Regions from separate parts of the Bradyrhizobium genosp. SA-4 str. CB756 genome, predicted to be linked through region 3. Evidence: riboswitches for the same ligand, from Rfam matches in the RefSeq annotation. Region 3 holds a riboswitch; each other region holds the start of a gene.

Evidence for each region. Region 3 has a riboswitch for cobalamin ahead of BRAGE_RS0122275 (energy-coupling factor ABC transporter permease). Riboswitches for the same ligand answer to the same signal wherever they lie in the genome.
Region 1: linked by a shared signal. The riboswitch ahead of BRAGE_RS0123275 (TonB-dependent receptor) and the one ahead of BRAGE_RS0122275 (energy-coupling factor ABC transporter permease) in region 3 are both predicted to bind cobalamin.
Region 2: linked by a shared signal. The riboswitch ahead of metE (5-methyltetrahydropteroyltriglutamate--homocysteine S-methyltransferase) and the one ahead of BRAGE_RS0122275 (energy-coupling factor ABC transporter permease) in region 3 are both predicted to bind cobalamin.

What each region holds. Positions count from the first base shown of each region.
Region 1 covers NZ_KI421499.1:4,748,908-4,754,807, reverse strand. The annotation lists gene BRAGE_RS0123275 (TonB-dependent receptor) at 1-2,112, opposite strand, end outside; cobalamin riboswitch at 2,239-2,446, opposite strand; gene BRAGE_RS0123270 (DUF2147 domain-containing protein) at 2,685-3,155, shown strand; gene BRAGE_RS0123265 (oxidoreductase) at 3,343-4,173, shown strand; gene BRAGE_RS0123260 (AraC family transcriptional regulator) at 4,182-5,198, shown strand; gene BRAGE_RS0123255 (SDR family NAD(P)-dependent oxidoreductase) at 5,321-5,900, shown strand, end outside.
Region 2 covers NZ_KI421499.1:5,917,626-5,923,525, reverse strand. The annotation lists gene BRAGE_RS0128750 (nodulate formation efficiency C protein) at 1,572-2,354, opposite strand; cobalamin riboswitch at 3,294-3,495, shown strand; gene metE (5-methyltetrahydropteroyltriglutamate--homocysteine S-methyltransferase) at 3,597-5,900, shown strand, end outside.
Region 3 covers NZ_KI421499.1:4,543,140-4,549,039, forward strand. The annotation lists gene cobT (nicotinate-nucleotide--dimethylbenzimidazole phosphoribosyltransferase) at 1-81, opposite strand, end outside; gene cobF (precorrin-6A synthase (deacetylating)) at 92-841, opposite strand; gene BRAGE_RS0122275 (energy-coupling factor ABC transporter permease) at 884-1,561, opposite strand; cobalamin riboswitch at 1,599-1,818, opposite strand; gene cobA (uroporphyrinogen-III C-methyltransferase) at 1,864-2,595, opposite strand; gene BRAGE_RS0122285 (cobyrinate a,c-diamide synthase) at 2,592-3,902, opposite strand; gene cobM (precorrin-4 C(11)-methyltransferase) at 3,902-4,684, opposite strand; gene BRAGE_RS0122295 (cobalamin biosynthesis protein) at 4,681-5,049, opposite strand; gene BRAGE_RS0122300 (bifunctional cobalt-precorrin-7 (C(5))-methyltransferase/cobalt-precorrin-6B (C(15))-methyltransferase) at 5,046-5,900, opposite strand, start outside.

The sequences.
Region 1 (5,900 bases), 210 kb from region 3:
GGCGATGAAGTTCGGCACGTTGGGCGGCGTCTTGCCTGAATAGGACTGGAATACGCCATTGCCATCGACATAATTGAAATCGATGAAGCGCGACTGCACGAAGGCGACGTTGCCCCACAGTTTCAGGCCGGCGGCCGGGTTGATCGCCGCCGCAATCTCGATGCCCTTGGATTCGATCTTGCCGGCGACGTTGAAGACGATGCCGCTCTCCGGGACGTAGACGTTCTTGCGCTGGATGTCGAAGGCCGAGAACGTGGCCTCGGCCCGCTTGTCGGCCGATAGCACCTTGACGCCGGTCTCGTAGGTGCGCGACGTCGTCAGCAGGAGCGGCACGGACGGTGCGAGGATGAAGATGTTGGCCACCGTCGGGTCTGCCGCGGTCGCGTATTGGCTGTACAGCATCACGCCCGGGGTGATGTCCCAGGTGTAGCCGACGCGGCCGGTGACGGGATTGAACGTCGTCGAGAAGGGATACCCCTTCGCGGACTCCAGCGTGCCGTCGGGGAAGAAGCGGGTCCGGTCCAGCTTGATGTCCTCGAACCGGATGCCGCCGATCAACGCGAAGGTCGAGGTCAGCTTGAGCCGGTCCTCGAACGACAACGAGGCGGTGTTGACGCGGGTGTAGATCTTCTCGTCGCTGCGAGGGCCGTAGGGCCCGCGGTCGGGATTGAGCAGGTCGACGTAGTCGTTGAAGAACAGCGTGTCCTGCGAGACGTTGAACTGGTTGTTGCTCGCCGCCACGGTCGCGACGAAGCGGTTGTCCATTCCGCCAATGCTGGAATTGACGGTGAGGTCGGTGATGTTGCCGTAGAGCCGCTGCGCGTGATCCAGCGCCAGGCGCTCGCGATAGATGCTCTGCGCGCCGGCGAAGTTGCCGACAGTCTGGTCGAACGACGAGATCTCGTTGTTGAACCAGTGCCGGTGCGCGTCATAGCCGTAGACTTGGCTGCGCAGCGAGATGCTGTTGGTGATGTCCCATTGGAAGCCGCTGCGCAGCCAGAGCTCACTGGCGCCGCTGTGATTGTCGAGCACGTTGTAACTCGTGGTCAGCGTACGCGCGTCGATCGTCGGCGGGACTGGCGTGCCGCCGCCGAGGTAATAGTTGCTCCAGACCCCCGAGACGATGCCATTCGTCGGCACGATGCCCGGCCCGTTCGCCGGTACGATCGGCGTGCCCCAGTAGAAGCGGTCCTTGTCCTGCCTGTATTCGGCTGCGCCCCAGACCTTCAGGCTATCGTTGACGCGATAATTCAGCTGGCCCGAGACATTGCTGAGCCTGGAGTAGCTGTCCTCGATGAAGCTCTTGTCGTTGAAATGGCTGATGTCGAAGCGGTAGTCGAGGCCATCGATCAGCGTAGAGCCGCCCGAACCATAACCGGCGCGATAGCCGTTGAAGGAATCGTAGGAGGTGAAGGCTTCGTTGACGATCGGACCGGTATGCGGCGCTTTGGTCACGTAGTTGACGGCGCCGCCGGTTGCGCCAAGACCTGCCACCAGCGAGTCCGGTCCCTTGATGATCTCGACCTGCTGCAGGCCCGCGACATCCATGGGACGGCCGGTCATGGTCGACGGCCCGATCGGAATGCCGTTGTAGAGGGTGTTGAGCTGATCGCCGGAAAAGCCGCGCATCGAGAAGATCGCTGGTGCCCCGGGCGCATCGCCGCCAGTCACGCCGACTGCCGCCTTTGCGACGTCGGTGGTGGTCCGGATGCCCAGGTCCTGCATGGTCTGCTGGCTGATGACCTCGACGGTCGCCGGCGTCTCCCGGGCCGAAATGCCGAGGCGAGAGGAGACCCCGGCGACGGCGGCGGTGTTCAACGGTGTCGTGTCGCCGGCGGGCGGGTTGGTGGGCCTTGCAGCGATCGGTGCTGTCGGTCTTCGCCCCGTGGCCCGGCGGGCGGTCCGAGGCTTTTGGTTGCCCGGGCTGATTGCAGGCGCCGTCCTCGGTGTGGACGGGGAGACAGTCACTGGACCGATCTCCACGGGCGGCTTGTCACGGTCCACGCTCTGCGCGATCGCAGCCGCCGACAGCGACACGGAAGAGAGCAGGGAGATCAGGAAAACACGTGAATAGCCTGGCGCAACGCCGGCACGAGAATGAAGAGTTTGCACGACAACGCTCTGCGGCGACGCAAATAAACTGTCACCGCGGTTGCCTTAGTCATCTACCTTCGCCCCAGGCGGCAGATGCAGCGGCTACTTGTCCGACATCGGGGCACCCCGCCCAATGCGTTCGCGCGTGACTCATGGCTGGCAGCAGGTTTCCTGGCTCGCGGGTCATCGCCTTCGACCGCCTTCCCAGAGGCCCGAACGGGGCTCCAGTGGTTCGTTTGGTCGTCGGCTATCCGCCTACAGTTGCGGGGGCAGCCGCGGAATTGTCCGTCGAGACGGACGCACCGCATTCCCTTGAATAGTCCTTGCGGACACTACCGATCATGAAACTGGCAGCTGGCGATGAAGCCGTCAATATCCGAAGGGGACCCGTCGATTGGCCCGACCTTCGATAATGGCCATGTGTGGCTGTTTTGCCCGACCATCCAAATTCGCGCCGGCATCGATTGGCGCGCGGCGCAATTCCGCTGGCGCCTTCTGCCGCTGCAAACGCTGTTCCCGAAATCTAGAGACATTTGCGAGACCTGCGAGCGCTTCGATCGCTCGCCCAACCGCAAACCAAGGAACGCACCATGCAAACGTCGCTTCACTCCCGTCGATCCGCCATCTTCCTGCTGATGGCAGCCGTGAACATCGGACAGATTTCGATGGCGCACGGCGAGGTGCCAGTCCCCGATGCGATCGTCGGGACATGGGAGGCGGACGACGGCACGGTGAAGCTCGACATGTTCAGGAGCGGAACGGAATTCCAGGCGCGCATGCTCTACGGCAACGAGATCGTGGAGGCGGACAACGTGACCTTCAAGAAGGACGCCAAGAACCCCGATCCCGCGCTGCGTGCGCGGTCGCTGAAGAACATTGTCTTCATCGCCGGCTTGCGCTGGGAGGATGGCGAGTGGGGCGGCGGCACGATCTATGACGCCTCGTCCGGCCGCACCTACAACTGCAAGGCCACCGTCAAGGACGGCAAGATGCACCTCCGAGGCTATCTCGGGCTGCCCGCGATGGGACAAACCCGCACATTCCACCGCGCTCGCGGCTGAACGGATTTCCGCCAGGCCCGAACTGTCTTGCCAAAGCGCGGTCGCTGGTACCGCGCTTTTTCTTGGGAATACAGCGGCCCAAATCGGTCGTCAGGATTGGCGTGTTATGCAAGTCTATTGGCGCGCTTGGTCAGTCAATTCCTGCCACGGAGGCCGCAGGATAAGACAGGAACGAAGAGAGGTTGAAATGTTCGACAAGTCGAAGAGAACGGCGCTCGTCACCGGAGCGTCCTCCGGCATGGGCAAGGAAATCGCAAGGCGTCTTATCAAGGACGGATTCCAGGTCTTCGTCGCCGCGCGGCACGTCGACAAGATGGATGATCTCGTCGAGCTCGGGGCGAGGTCCCTGAGAATGGACATTTCGAGCGAGTCCGACATCCAGGCGACGGTCGATGCCATCCTGCGCGAGGTGGATGGCGTCGATGTGCTCGTCAACAACGCCGGCTTCGGCCTCTACGGTCCCGTCGAGGAGGTCGGCATCGACGAAGCGCGTTACCAGTTCGAGGTGAACCTGTTCGGCGCCGCTCGCCTGACGCAGCTTCTCTTGCCGAAGATGCGCGAAAAGCGCGCAGGCACGATCGTCAACATCACCTCGATGGGCGGCAAGATCTACACCCTCCTGGGTGCCTGGTACCATGCGACCAAGCATGCGCTGGAAGGCTGGTCCGATTGCCTGCGACTTGAACTGGCTCCGTTCGGCATCAAGGTCGTCGTCGTCGAGCCCGGCCTGATCGAGACGGGATTTGGCGATGTGGTTGCCAATGGCCTGCTCAAACGATCGGGTGGAGGTCCTTACGCCAAGCTGACGCAGGCCGTCGCGAAATCGACCCGTGCGGCTTATGGACAGGGACGCGGCACCAATCCAAGCGTCATCGCCGGCGTCGTGTCCAGGGCCGTGAAGGAGCCAAAGCCGCGCACCCGCTACGTTGCGGGTAAATATGCCTTGCCCATGATCAAGATTCGCGAATGGTTCGGCGACCGCCTGTTCGACCGCGTGATCATGAGCCAGATGCGCTAGGATTGTTCATGAGTGGTACAGCGGCAGACAGATGCAAGGTCCCCCGAGCCTTTTGGCAGGCCGTTGAACATATCGGCGTGCCGCCGGCCGTGCTGTTGCGGCAGGCGAAACTGCCGGCGACCTTGCACCTGAACGAGCAGGGGCAGGTCACCACAGTGCAATATTTTGCGCTCTGGAGAGCGCTGGAGGAGCTGAAGCCGGAGCCGGGGCTCGGCTTGATGCTGGTCCAGAGCGTCGAGACGGCGGTGCATCCGCCGTCGAGCCTCGCTGCGTTCTATGCGAGGGATTATCGCGACGGATTGCTCCGCATTGCGCGCTTCAAGCGGCTGTGCTCGCCCGAGCAGCTGCAGGTCAGGGAAGGCGAGGACGAGTGCGTTGTCGCGGTGGAGTGGCCGTATGCAACTGATCCGGAGCCCGCGATTTCGACCGACGTGACCTTTGCCTCGCTGGTCGAGCTCGGACGTCGTGGGACCGGACAGCACCTGACGCCGAAGCGGGTGGAGCTGGTTCGTCCTCGTCCCAAGAGCGACGTCCACCAGAAATATTTCGAATGCCAGATCCGCTATGGCGCGGCACGAAACCTGCTGGTCCTGAAATCCGCAGACCTCGATCGTCCGTTTCCCGGGCACAACAAGGAACTCCTCGAAATCCTGACGCCGGCATTGGCGTCCGCCCTGGGCGAGCTGGAAGCGCGCAGCTCCGTCAGGGAGCAGGTCAAGGTCGTCCTGAAGCGGAGCCTTGCGAGCGGGCGGCCCGAATTGTCCGACGTGGCGCGCGATCTCGGCTTGAGCGAGCGAACCCTTCAGCGCCGCATCACCGACGAAGGTGCGAGCTTCCGCGAGCTTCTCGTCGAGGCGCGTCAGGAGCTCGGGCGGCAACTCCTGTCGGATCCCACCGCCGACATCGACGAGGTCGCATGCCTCCTGGGCTATCAGGACGCAAGCTCCTTCTATCGCGCTTTCCGCTACTGGGAAGGCGTGACGCCGAGCCGCTGGCGCGAGCTGCATGGCAACAAGATTCACTGACGGTTGCTGCGCCCTTTTTGGCGCCTGCGGCAACTTCGTTGGCGCACCTCGTCACTGTCGATCGAGGCCAGCGAGGATAGGACTTGCCGAGTAAGTCCAACTCAATCCATCGAGGATATCGCATGTCTGGCAAAGTCTGGTTCATCACCGGGGCATCCCGCGGCTTTGGTCGCATCTGGGCGGAGGCTGCGCTCAAGCGCGGCGACAAGGTGGCTGCCACCGCCCGCATCCTGGCTGACGTGGCTGATCTCTCGGAAGCTTACGGCGATGCCGTGCTGCCGATGGCCCTGGACGTGACCAATGCCCACGCGGTGCAGAATGCCGTGAGCCGGGCTCACGCGCATTTCGGACGGCTGGACGTCGTGCTCAACAACGCAGGCTACGCGCTGGTCGGGGCGATCGAAGAGGCGCTCGAGGCCGATGTCCGCGCCGAGTTCGACACGAATTTCTTCGGCACGCTGCGCGTCATCCAGGCCGCGCTTCCCTTGCTGCGACGGCAGGGCGGCGGCCACATCATTGGCGTGTCGAGTGTTGCGGGCATCGTCGCCGGGCCCATCACCGGGTTCTACAACGCCTCGAAATTCGCCATCGAAGCTCTCCATGAAAGTCTGGCCCAGGAGGTCAAGGACCTCGGGTTGAAAGTCACGCTGCTCGAGCCTGGCGCCTATGCGACGGGGTTCGCCAGCACGGCCTCGCTCAGGA
Region 2 (5,900 bases), 1.4 Mb from region 3:
GGGCGGGTACTGCACCCTCTCGACCTGAGGAGGAGATCTCCATCGCTCGGCGGCGGACTTGGTATGCGAGAGAAAGCCAAGCCTCGAACGCTGTTTTCTCACGCACTTCAAGATGAAGTCGCGTATGAATCTTGACGTCGAGTGGAAGTCAGGCGGGGAGGAGCAACCTGGCTATGCTTGTGGCAACCCGCATCGGCAGACAGAAGGCTGCCGACGGTTTCAGCGAGGGCGATGACATTTCGCTGTAAGTTCTTGTCAGGACGAGATTGATTTTCGAAAGAAATCTGGTCTCGCTTCCTCTGAGATCTGGACAAAGGCGCCGCGGAGTTCAGCTCAAGACTCGCTGCGTAAATGAATCGGTATCGTTTGCTCAAACCGCCAATCCGCGAGCCATCTTTTGGAGAGCCACGCGTGAATGCCAATCGCATTGTGGCCTTTCGCACCTCTGCGGTGCGCCATAATCTTCGTGGTGCCGCCGCCCCGTTCGTAGAAGAGCCCGATTGTTGTGGGCGGCGCGACTGGCGGCCGCTCTGTCGTAGTGCGCTTCACCGCGATCACAGGTGAAGATTGACCCGGCAAGCCCGGCACGAGGGCGTGCGTTTGCGCCAGAAGATGTGGAACGGCAACCTGCGTGGCTTCGTCGTATACGCACCGCACGAGGGGTATGCCGCCCGCGTGTTCGGACGATCGCGAGCACCATCCTGATGCCATTCGGTACGAGGCGTCAATCCGCATCATGGCTGCCCCATCGCGGCACTCGGGCAGGCCGCTCTGGTGCGGTTTAGCCGACTCAAGCTACAATCGTTCTCAACGACCTCACTACACAATGGGAATCAAATGGCTGCAGCTCCACGGGAATTGCCGGTCTCTTCTTACGCACTTGAAGTGGATGGCCGACTCAGAGCTGAATTCGCAACCAAAGACGGCGCCAGGGCAGGCGGAGCAGAACTAAAGAAGCGTTTTCCCATGCTTCAAGTCCGGATCTATGACGCGCAAACGAATGCGCGCGAGGAAATTTAGCGCCGAATCAGTCGTTCCTCGATGCCTCGCGCACGGCTCCGGGGCTCGTCGCCGGGGCCAGTCGGAAACGGCCGATGTTCGAGGGTATGCCGACACTGCCCCATTACCCTCTTAATGGGTTTGTCGCAGCGCTTGATCGTGCCGGCTCGGCGTCGGCATGCTCACCAGTCAATCGCGCGATGCGCGGCCTGCACGCCGGATCAGGGCCCGAGGCATCTCCAAGCCCGGTCCCTTGAAGAGTGGCATGGAGAGCTGGTTCCCTCGCAGATCGGTGTTCTCTCACTGCGTCGGGTGCGCTGGGAGCAAAATCTCGCCAACTGGTATGCGCCTCTGAGCTCGACTGTCGCGGAAAGCCTCGAGTAATCGTGCTGCCCGATTTTTGCCTGACGGGCTAAAGGCTGCGGGAAAGGCTCGCGACGGTTGCGAAGGCGTAAGCACCGACACTTTAGCGCTGATATGTCTTGCAGTTACTCTGAGGCGGTCGGCGGTAAAGGAGCTGCGGCGCGATCTTTGCTCCGCGCGACCATTAAACGGAGGGCTTTCGCCCCTTCTTACTCTTCCCGTTCCTTGGGCTCCATCCGAGCGAACCAGGAGCCAGGAGGAAAGGCGGCGATACGCTTGGCAAAGGAGGATTGCGGCTCCCAATCTTGCCCTTCGCTCTTCTCGAAAGTGATGACCCCGTTATGGGTGTAAAAACGGGGCCCTGGGATATTACAGTTCACTAAAAGCAAAACGCGCCACAGATCACCTTTTTCGGTCGGCTTGTCCTTCTGCTTCGGCAAGTAGTCCACTCCAACAGGCTCAACGATAGTGCAGCGGCCCTGCCGCAGGAGATCGCCGAGCGGGCCCTGCGTGGTCGTCACGAAGTTGAAGTTGCTCGGATCATGCAGAAAGCGAAGATTTGCGTCCCTTTCGCCATCCTTGACTTCACTGGCGATCAACCCGAGCGCCAGGGCGTGCCAGCCCAATTCGATCGGCTTTGCATAGGTCGACGCAAGTTGAAACGTGCCGTCGAGTGCGATCCTCCAGGTGATAACGTGCTGTTCGTCTAATACATCATCCGCGTGCCTGGTCCACGAAACGAAAACATAGTCGTTTCCGTCAAGTTCAGCGACGCCCCACATTCGAGGGACGAACCGTGCAACTTTCGAGACGTTGGAGATAATTTGTTCTATTGTCTCACCGTCTTGCGCTCGCCACGTTGACTTGAATCTTTCGATATGGGGGCTCTCGATAGCGCGAGCACGGTCGCCAGTCGCAGCCAGCCCGGCTAGACAGATCAGGGATCGACCGAGACAAAACAATAACGCGCGTCTTCCAGACACTTTTCTCATGACTGTTGGCCTATCTGGTTTCATCCACACGTCATTGCAGAGCGGGCAACTTCAGCCTGTTATGCGCGAGCGCAAGAAGTTAGCGACGACGCGACGGGGGACCGATGGTGTCCCGTGCGAGCAGGCGCTCTATCACGCGCCGCTAACTTCGTTGCCGGCGACAGCCTCAAGTTGCTGTGCTAGACATGCCCAGCAGGAGGAGACTGGGCATGCCGAAGACTTGCATTCCTCGTGCCAGGTTAATAGACGGCAATTCGCACCGCTTCTATGCCCTCTTTGTCGGCTTTCCGACGTGCGGGCGTCTCGATGTTTCCGTTCAGCGCGGCTTATGCACCCTCGTCACGCGCCGAATGTTCGGTGGGCGCAGCTGAACGCCTCGACCAAGTTCCTGATGAGAATTGGGAGCACGTTTGCCGCCACAGAACTGTTTGGCTCACTATCGTTACCGGAGTGTCAGCTTTCGTCCTCTGGCATGCCTCTGGGTACTCGCGGCCGAGAGGCCAGAGCGCGTTTGGCGCTTCTTTCGCGACATCCGGCACTCGCGCCGAGCATTTGGAGTCTGGCTGGCACTGCAAATCAACGTGCCGGTCAGGTATGTTGCTGACTTTGCCACGTGTCTTAGGCCTGTGCAGCACGGATCCAGCTGGTCGAGAGGGCGGCTGGATGGCGGACGCGCTCGAAAAACCTGCTGGGAAGCCTGGGACACGCATCAAATGCGTTCTGCTCCAGGCAGAAGTCCCGACCGCGGAAGCCGCTTTTATCCCTTCCACCGAACTGGCGTGCGGCCAGAGGGCAGCTGCGATGGTCATCACAATATCGCTGACTGCAGAGCGCATCTACATCGACTCAGCGATAAGGATGCGCGGTCATTCGCGTAGCGGATGCTGCAGCACCAGCTTGCGACATAATCTGAGAGGTTGACGGAAGACTTGTCTTGCCGATAATCCAAATCGTCGAGGTTCTCCGGTCCCACTTGATCCGGAGCTAAGAGGGAAGCCGGTGACAATGCCGGCGCTGCCCCCGCAACTGTGAGCGGCAAGCCGCTGTCCAACGATGTCACTGAAGCCTGCGCGGCTTCGGGAAGGCCGGACAGAAGCGATGACCCGCGAGCCAGGAGACCTGCCCCGACAATTATTCGTCCACGGGCGGGGTGTCCCGGTGGTGCGCCAAGCAGCCGTCGCACCGCGCGACTTCCCCTGCCTGCGTCCGCCACGGCCTTTGCCCCCAACATGGGGTTAACTTATGTCTCTTCTCTCCCTTCCGGTTGCCACGCTTGGAACGCCACGCATCGGTCCAAGGCGCGAGCTCAAACTCGCTCTTGAAAGCTACTGGGCGGGAAAACGCAGCGAACTGCAGTTGCTCGAGGACGCAGCTGGCCTGCGTGCCGCAAACTGGGCTCGTCAGAAATCTATCGGCGTCACCGTCATTCCATCGAACGATTTCTCGCTGTATGATCAGGTGCTCGACACAAGTGTCATGGTTGGCGCCATCCCAGAGATTTACGCTTCGAACGCCGAATCCGTTTCGCTGAAGACGTACTTCGCCATGGCCCGGGGGTCACAATGCGACGATCAGGATGCGAGTTGCGGTCGCGGACCGCGCGGATTTGGCGCACCCGCTCAGGAGATGACCAAGTGGTTCGATACCAACTACCACTACATGGTGCCCGAGTTTCACAGAGGGCAGACTTTCAGGCTATGCTCTCGCAAGCCGATCGAGGAGTATGAGGAAGCCAAGGCCCTTGGCTTTCAGACCCGCCCTGTCCTGATCGGGCCGGTCACATTCCTAAAGCTCGGCAAGAGTCCCGATCCTGCGTTCCAGCCACTCTCACTACTGGATGAACTGTTACCGGCCTATATCGAGGTTCTGCAGGAATTGGCCAAACGTGGGGCAAATTGGGTTCAGTTCGACGAGCCCTGCCTGGTTCTTGATCTGGATGAGAGGGCGCGGCAGTCTTTGCGACATGCCTATGATCGGCTCGCCAAGGAGGTGCCGGCCATCAAGATCTTAGTTGCCAGCTATTTCGGCGACCTCGGGGACAATCTGAATACCGCGTTGAGCCTGCCAGTTGCCGGACTACACCTCGACCTAGTTCGAGCGCCACAGTTGTTGGACCAGATCATCGCTGGCGGCCGAAGTGATCTCGTCATGTCGCTCGGTGTCGTCGACGGCCGGAATGTATGGCGGTCGAATTTGTCGTCGCTGCGCCAGCGGCTCGAACCCGCGATTGCGAAGCTCGGCAAGGACCGTGTACAGATTGCCCCATCCTGCTCGCTGCTTCATGTGCCGGTCGATGTTGAACTTGAAACCGGGCTCGTTTCCGACGTCAAGAGCTGGCTCGCTTTTGCGGTCCAGAAGATGCGGGAGCTTGCGATCCTGGCGCGGGCACTCGCAGGCGACCAGAATGTTGCGCCAGCTCTTGCCGAGTCGGAATGTGCCGCGACTGTTCGCCGGACTTCGCCGAAAATCCGTGATGCCAATGTCGCTGTCCGGATGAAAGCGATCGATCAGACCATGCGTCGACGCGGGAGCCCATTTGCCCGTCGTGCCGAGATCCAAAGCAATCGTTTCGGACTACCGGCTTTTCCTACCACGACCATCGGATCGTTTCCGCAGACCACAGAGGTCCGGAATGCCCGTGCGGCGCATGCGCGAGGCGCGATAAGTGACGAGCAATACGACAGGTTCCTCAAGGAGGAGACTGCGCGCGCCGTACGTTGGCAGGAGGACATCGGTCTCGACGTCCTCGTGCACGGCGAGTTCGAGCGCAATGACATGGTGCAGTACTTCGGCGAGCACCTCGCCGGCTTCGCATTTACCAGGAACGGATGGGTGCAGTCGTACGGCTCGCGTTGCGTCAGGCCACCGATCCTGTTTGGCGATGTGGTGCGGCCGAAGCCTATCACCGTGGACTGGTGGCGCTACGCGCAATCACTAACGAGGAAGCCGATGAAGGCCATGTTGACCGGACCGGTGACGATTTTGAACTGGTCCTTTGTTCGCGATGATATTCCCAGAAGCGAGGTCTGTCGCCAGATTGCGCTCGCGATCCGAGACGAAGTCCGCGATCTCGAGAATGCTGGTGCGACAATGATCCAGATCGACGAAGCCGCACTGCGCGAAGGAATGCCGTTGCGTCGATCTGAGTGGACGGCCTATCTCGACTGGGCCGTGGATTGCTTCAGCATCTGCTCATCGGGCGTCGCCGATGAAACGCAAATTCATACACATATGTGCTACTCGGAGTTCAACGACATCATCGGTGCGATCGCTGCAATGGACGCAGATGTCATCTCGATCGAGACGTCGCGCTCGAAAATGGAACTACTCGACGCGTTCAGGAACTACGAATATCCAAATCAGATCGGACCGGGCGTGTACGACATCCACTCCCCACGCGTTCCCGAGGCGGGCGAAATGAAGGAACTGATGGTATTGGCTCGGACCCGGCTGCAGGATTCGCAGCTCTGGGTCAATCCGGACTGCGGCCTGAAGACGCGCAAATGGGAGGAAGTGCGGCCGGCACTAGCGAACATGGTCGCTGCC
Region 3 (5,900 bases):
TTGCGCCTGACGCGCAATCGCCGCTTCGCGATGGGCCGCGGAGATCTCGGGGCACTTTTGGTAGACACATTCGGGTAACATGCTGCCTCGCTTAACGCCCGCGCTTGAGAATGTAGCTGTCCATGATCCAGCCATGCCGCTCGCGCGCTTCCTGCCGCGCGGCGACGATGCGCGGACCAACCTCGGCCAGCGCGCCTGAGTGGATGATCTGATCTTGCATGCCGAGATAGGCGCCCCAATAGATGTGAAGCCCCGCCGGATCGAGCGACTGGAACGCGGTGCCGCCGTCGAGCATCACCACCACGGTATCGACGCCTTGTGGCCAGCCGCCTTCGCGCAGGCGGCGTCCCGTGGTCACAAGGAAAGGCTCGCCGATCTCGTTGAGCGGCAATGCATGCGCCGCGCACAGCGCCTGGATCGAGGTGATGCCCGGTACGACCTCGATCTTGGGCAAGGGCTTGAGCCGGCGCGCGATGCGCAGCGAGGAATCGTAGAGCGAGGGATCGCCCCAGATCAGCAGCGCAATCTTGCCCTCACCGCCAAGATGATCTGCGATCGTCTGCGACCACGTCGCGGCGACCGCATCATGCCAATCGTGCACGCCCTTGCGGTAATCGGCTTCATCCGCATCGCGCACGGGAAGATCGAACTCGGCAATGCGCGTCCTGTCGCTCGTGAGCACATCGGCGCAGATCGTGCGCCTGAGATCGGCGAGATCGGACTTTGCGGTGCCCTTGCGCGGGATCAGGATGAGATCGGCGGCGTTGATGGCAGTGATCGCAGCGCGCGTGAGCTGATCGGGATCGCCGCAACCGATGCCTATCAGGGAGAGCGTGAGCATCGCGAGCGCGAGGGGCGGCCATGACGGCCGCCCCTTGATCTCTTAGGCCGCGTTGTGCAGGCGCGGAGTGACGAGGCCGGGCGCGGTGACACCGCGCAGCGACTTCGCCAGCGCCAGCACGGCGAGATCGGCGAGCGGCTCGATCACGATGACGAGCGCATAGGAGGCCGCGAAGGTCGCGATGTTGGCGAGGTTGCTCATCGCAAAGCCGGAGCCATAGAGCGCCCAGAACGCCACCCAGGCGATCACGCCGGCCTGGTAGGTCGTCGAGAGCGCCAGCGCCTGGCGATACCTGAGGTCGACATAGGCGGTGTTGCGCGAGATGATCCGTGCGGCGATCGCCTGGATCCCGAACAGCGGCACCAGCAGCGTGGTGACGTTCATGCCGTATTGCGGCAGGTCGGCGGGCTCGAAGAACACGCCCTGGAGCAAGAGGCCGAACGCAAGGCCAAGAGCCGCCGGCGCCGCACCGAACAGCAGGAACAAGGTCGAGCCAAGGATGAAGTGCACCTCGGAGACGCCGACCGGGAAGTGCGGCAGGATCTCGAAGAAGGTGAAGACGAGCGCGGTGGTCGCGAGGGTGCGCACGGCGAGCGAGCCGATGCCCTGCTCGCGCACGGTCTCGACCGCGAGCTTCAAGGCAACGCCGCCTGCGGCGATGCCGGTTGCGTAACTCAATACAAGCTTGGCGCCCGTCACGACGCCGGGTTCGATATGCATGGTTCAGTTCCTTCCTGCCGTCACACCCGACGGCCTTGGCCTCAAAACATGCACGGCCGGTCTCCTGGCTCGCGGTTCACTGGGGTTCTCCGGCCTTCCCGGACCTTGCGGCCCAGTGGCTGATCGGAGCCCCTCACCGCTTACAGTCGCGGGGGCGGCTGGGGTTTTGGGCGCCGCAACTGGGTCCGCCCATCCCCATTCCCGATTATGCTCCGGCGCTTTGCGCCGCGTTGAGCACCATGCCTCTCCTGTGTGCCCCTTTCGCCAGCCGGGCGTCAAGGGCGGAAGGGCGGCCCGGGCCATCATGACGGATAATCCCCCGCCAGCGCGCCGAACAGGATGACGGCGGCGGTCGACGCCGCCCCGCCCCGCGCAAGCTGCTCGGCAAGCTCGGCAATCGTGGTGCGGACCAGCCGCTCGTCGGCGCGCCCGAGGGATTCGGCGAACAGCGCGGGGGTATTAGGGGCGAGGCCCTGCGCGATCAATTTTGCGGCAAGATCCGGAAAGGTGCGGCGGCCCATATAGACCACGGTCGTCGCTTCGGGGTCGGCCAGCGCCGCCCAGTTCAGGTTCTGCGGCAGCTCGCCGGTGACGTCGGCCCCGGTGACGAACTGCACCCGGCGCGAGGTATGGCGCCGGGTCAGGGGAATGCCGGCTTGCGCGGCGGCGACGCAGGCCGAGGTGACGCCGGGAACGATCTCATAACCGATACCGGCCTCACGCAGCGTCTCGAGCTCCTCCTCCAGCCGGCCGAAGATCCCGGCATCGCCGGACTTCAGCCGCACCACGCGCGCGCCGGTTGCGGCGTAGTCGACCAGCAAGCGGTTGACGTGGTGCTGCCTGGTCGAGGGCCGCCCTGCCCGTTTCCCCACCGCAACGAGATTGGCGCCGGGCCGCGCCAGGTCGAGGATCGCGCCGGAGGCAAGATCGTCATAGAGCACGACGTCGGCCTCGCGCAGCCGCGCGGCGCCCTTCACGGTCAGGAGCTCGGGATCGCCCGGGCCGGCGGAGACGAAGGAGACAAAACCGCTCACCGGTCCTCCGCGATCAGATGAAAGAACGTGCCGGTCGCCTGTCCCCGCCGCGAGCCGGTCTCGGCAATGACTGCGCCGGTCGCATCATGCACGACCGCCAAAGGCGTGTCAGGCTGCGCAAGGATGGTCGAATAGTGGAATTCGTGGCCGCGAAGCCGGGCGCCCGCCTGATGTCCCGGCATCGGTGCTGCGAGCGCGGCGAGACGATAGCCGAGATGCATGCGGCGCTTGGCAAAGCTCGTCTCGAGGCCAAGCAGGCCCGTCATCTCGTGGCGGACGCCTTCGGCGTCGGTCAAAGCGGTGCCCAGCACCATATAGCCCCCGCATTCGCCGTGCACCGGCCGCGTCTCGGCGAAGGCGCGCAGGCCGCTGCGAAAGCGTGCATTGGCGGCGATCTTGCCGGCATGGAGCTCGGGATAGCCGCCGGGCAGCCAGCAGACGTCCGCACTGGCATCGGGACCTTCATCGGCAAGCGGCGAAAATGTCGAGATCTCCGCGCCCGCCGCGCGCCAGGCTTCCAGCATGTGCGGATAGACGAACGAGAACGCCGCATCGCGCGCCAGTGCAATGCGCTGCCCGGGCGGCGTCACATTGAGGCCGTTCGACGCAGCTTGCGGCGACCAGCTCGCTGCCGCTCGCAGCACCGCATCGAGATCGACATGCTCGGCGACGAAGCGCGCGGCCTCGTCGATCAGCTTGCCGATCTCGGCCTGCTCCTCAGCCTGCACCAGGCCGAGATGCCGCTTCGGCAGCGAGATCTCGGCATGGCGCGGCAGCGCGCCGAATACGGCGATGTCCGCGTCGTTGAGCGCGCGCCGCACGAGGTCCTCGTGGCGCGGGCTGGCGACACGATTGAGCACGACACCGGCAAGGCGCACGCCGGCGCGGTAGTCGCGAAGACCGGCTGCGATCGCAGCCGCGGTCTGCGCCTGCCCGGAGGGATCGATCACCAGCACCACGGGCCAGCCCAGCATCTCCGCGATATCGGCAGTCGCGCCAGTGCCGGAGACCCCGCGCGCGGCGACGCCGTCGAACAGGCCCATCGAGCCCTCCGCGAGCACGACATCCGCGTCCGCGCCGCGGCTGACGAGATGGGCGATCGCCGCGCGGTCCATCGCCCAGCTGTCGACATTGACCGAGGCGCGACCCGTCGCGGCGGCATGAAAGGCGGGATCGATGTAGTCGGGCCCGCTCTTGAAGCACTGCACGTTCAATCCGCGCTGGCGCCAGGCGCGCGCGAGCGCCAGCGTCAGCGTGGTCTTGCCGACACCGGAGGCCGGCGCAGAGATGACGAGGCCTGCGGCCATCACGACGCCTCCGGAAAGCGCGGCTCGGCGCCGACGGGACGATAGCGGCGATCGTAATCGACGGCGTAAAGACGGCTCTCGTCGAAATCCGCAGCGCCGAGCGTCTTGCCGACGAGGATCAGCGCCGTGCGCTCCATCTCGCCACCGACGGCGGCATCGAGGGTTGCGAGCGTCGCACGCACGATGCGTTGATCCGGCCAGCTTGCGCGCCAGACGATCGCGACCGGGCAATCTCCGCCGTAGTGCGGCGAGAGCTCGGCGACGACCTTGTCGAGCAGATGGATCGACAGATGGATCGCAAGCACAGCACCGGTCGCCGCGAATGCGGCAAGGTTCTCGCCTTCGGGCATCGCGCTGGCGCGGCCCGGCGTGCGCGTCAGCACCACGCTCTGCGCAAGGCCGGGCAGCGTCAGCTCGGCTTCCAGCGCGGCGGCGGCGGCCGAGAACGACGGCACACCCGGCGTGACCGTGTAGGGAATGCCGAGTGTGCGCAGGCGGCGGAGCTGCTCGCCCATCGCCGACCAGATCGACAGATCGCCGGAATGCAGCCGTGCGACGTCCTTGCCCTCGGCATCCGCGGCGGCGATCTCCGCGATGATCTCGTCGAGCGACAGTGGCGCGGTGTTGACGATGCGTGCACCGGACGGGCAATGCGCCAAAACGCCTTCCGGCACCAGCGAGCCGGCATAGAGGCAGACCGGACAGGCCGCGATCAAATCGCGGCCGCGCAACGTCAGCAAGTCAGGCGCCCCGGGCCCTGCGCCGATGAAATGCACGGTCATGCGCCATCTCCTTCGGCGATCGCGGCCGTCGCAGTGCGATCCTGCGAGACCACGCGCGTCGCAATCAGACGCGCGCGAGGGCCCGCGGCCGCAAGCGCTGCCGCCTCGGCGACCGAGCCGGTTCCGAATTTTTCCGCGACGAGTTTTGACTGCGTCGGCGTGTCGACATTCGCGAGCACATCCGACGGAACGGCCTTGATCGGCACGCCGCATTCGCGCGCGAGCTGCTTTAGCGCCTCCGCATCGGCCTTGTCGCTGACGGTCGCGACCGCCGCAAGACCTTCAGTGCCGCCAGCGGCCAGCAACGCCTCGCGCAGCGAAGCCAGCGTGACATCCTTTTTGAATCCGAGTCCGGCGACTTTCATCGCACCGCACTCCACTGCACAACCGCCCGGGCTGCCTCCCACGAGCGATAGCGGCCGAGCGGAGCGGCATGCGCTATCTCGACCCGCATCAGCTCGCCGCCATGGCGCTGATGCAGCTCGCCGAGCAGCGCTTCCGTCTCCAGCGTGACCGAATGTGCGACGAGCCGCGCGCCTGGCAAGAGACGGGACCAGACGGCATCGAACATCGCGGGATCGAGACCGCCGCCGATGAAGACGGCATCCGGCGGGTCTTGGCCAGCAAGAGCTTCAGGTGCCCTTCCCGTGACGACGGTGATCCGATGCGCCAATCCGAACGCCGCCGCATTGGTGCGAATGTTCGCGGCGCGATCCTCGCGCGCCTCGATCGCAATCGCCGTCCCGCCGCACAGCGCCCACTCCACCGAGATCGAGCCCGAGCCGGCGCCGATGTCCCACAGCCGCTCGCCCGGACGCGACGCCAGCGCCGAGAGCGCGAGCGCGCGCACCGGCCGCTTGGTGATCTGTCCGTCATGGACGAAGAGATCGTCTGAGAGGCCGGAGCTGCGGGGAATGCCTTGCCCGCCCCTCGCCTCAACAGCGACTGCGACCAAGTTGCCAGCGACATCGCCCGCAAAGCTGTCGGCGCGATGTTCAGCAATGCTTTCGCGCGGCCCACCGAGCGCGGCGAGCATCCAGAAGCCCGACGCGCCCCATCCGCGCTCGCTGAGCCATTTCGCGAGATCACCCGCCGCCCTCCTGTCGCGCACGAGGCAAATGATGCGCGCACCATTCGCTAGATGCGGAATGAGACGTTCGAACGGCGCTGCGTGGAGGCCGAGACAGGCAACGGCCTCGAGACGCCAGCCCAGCCG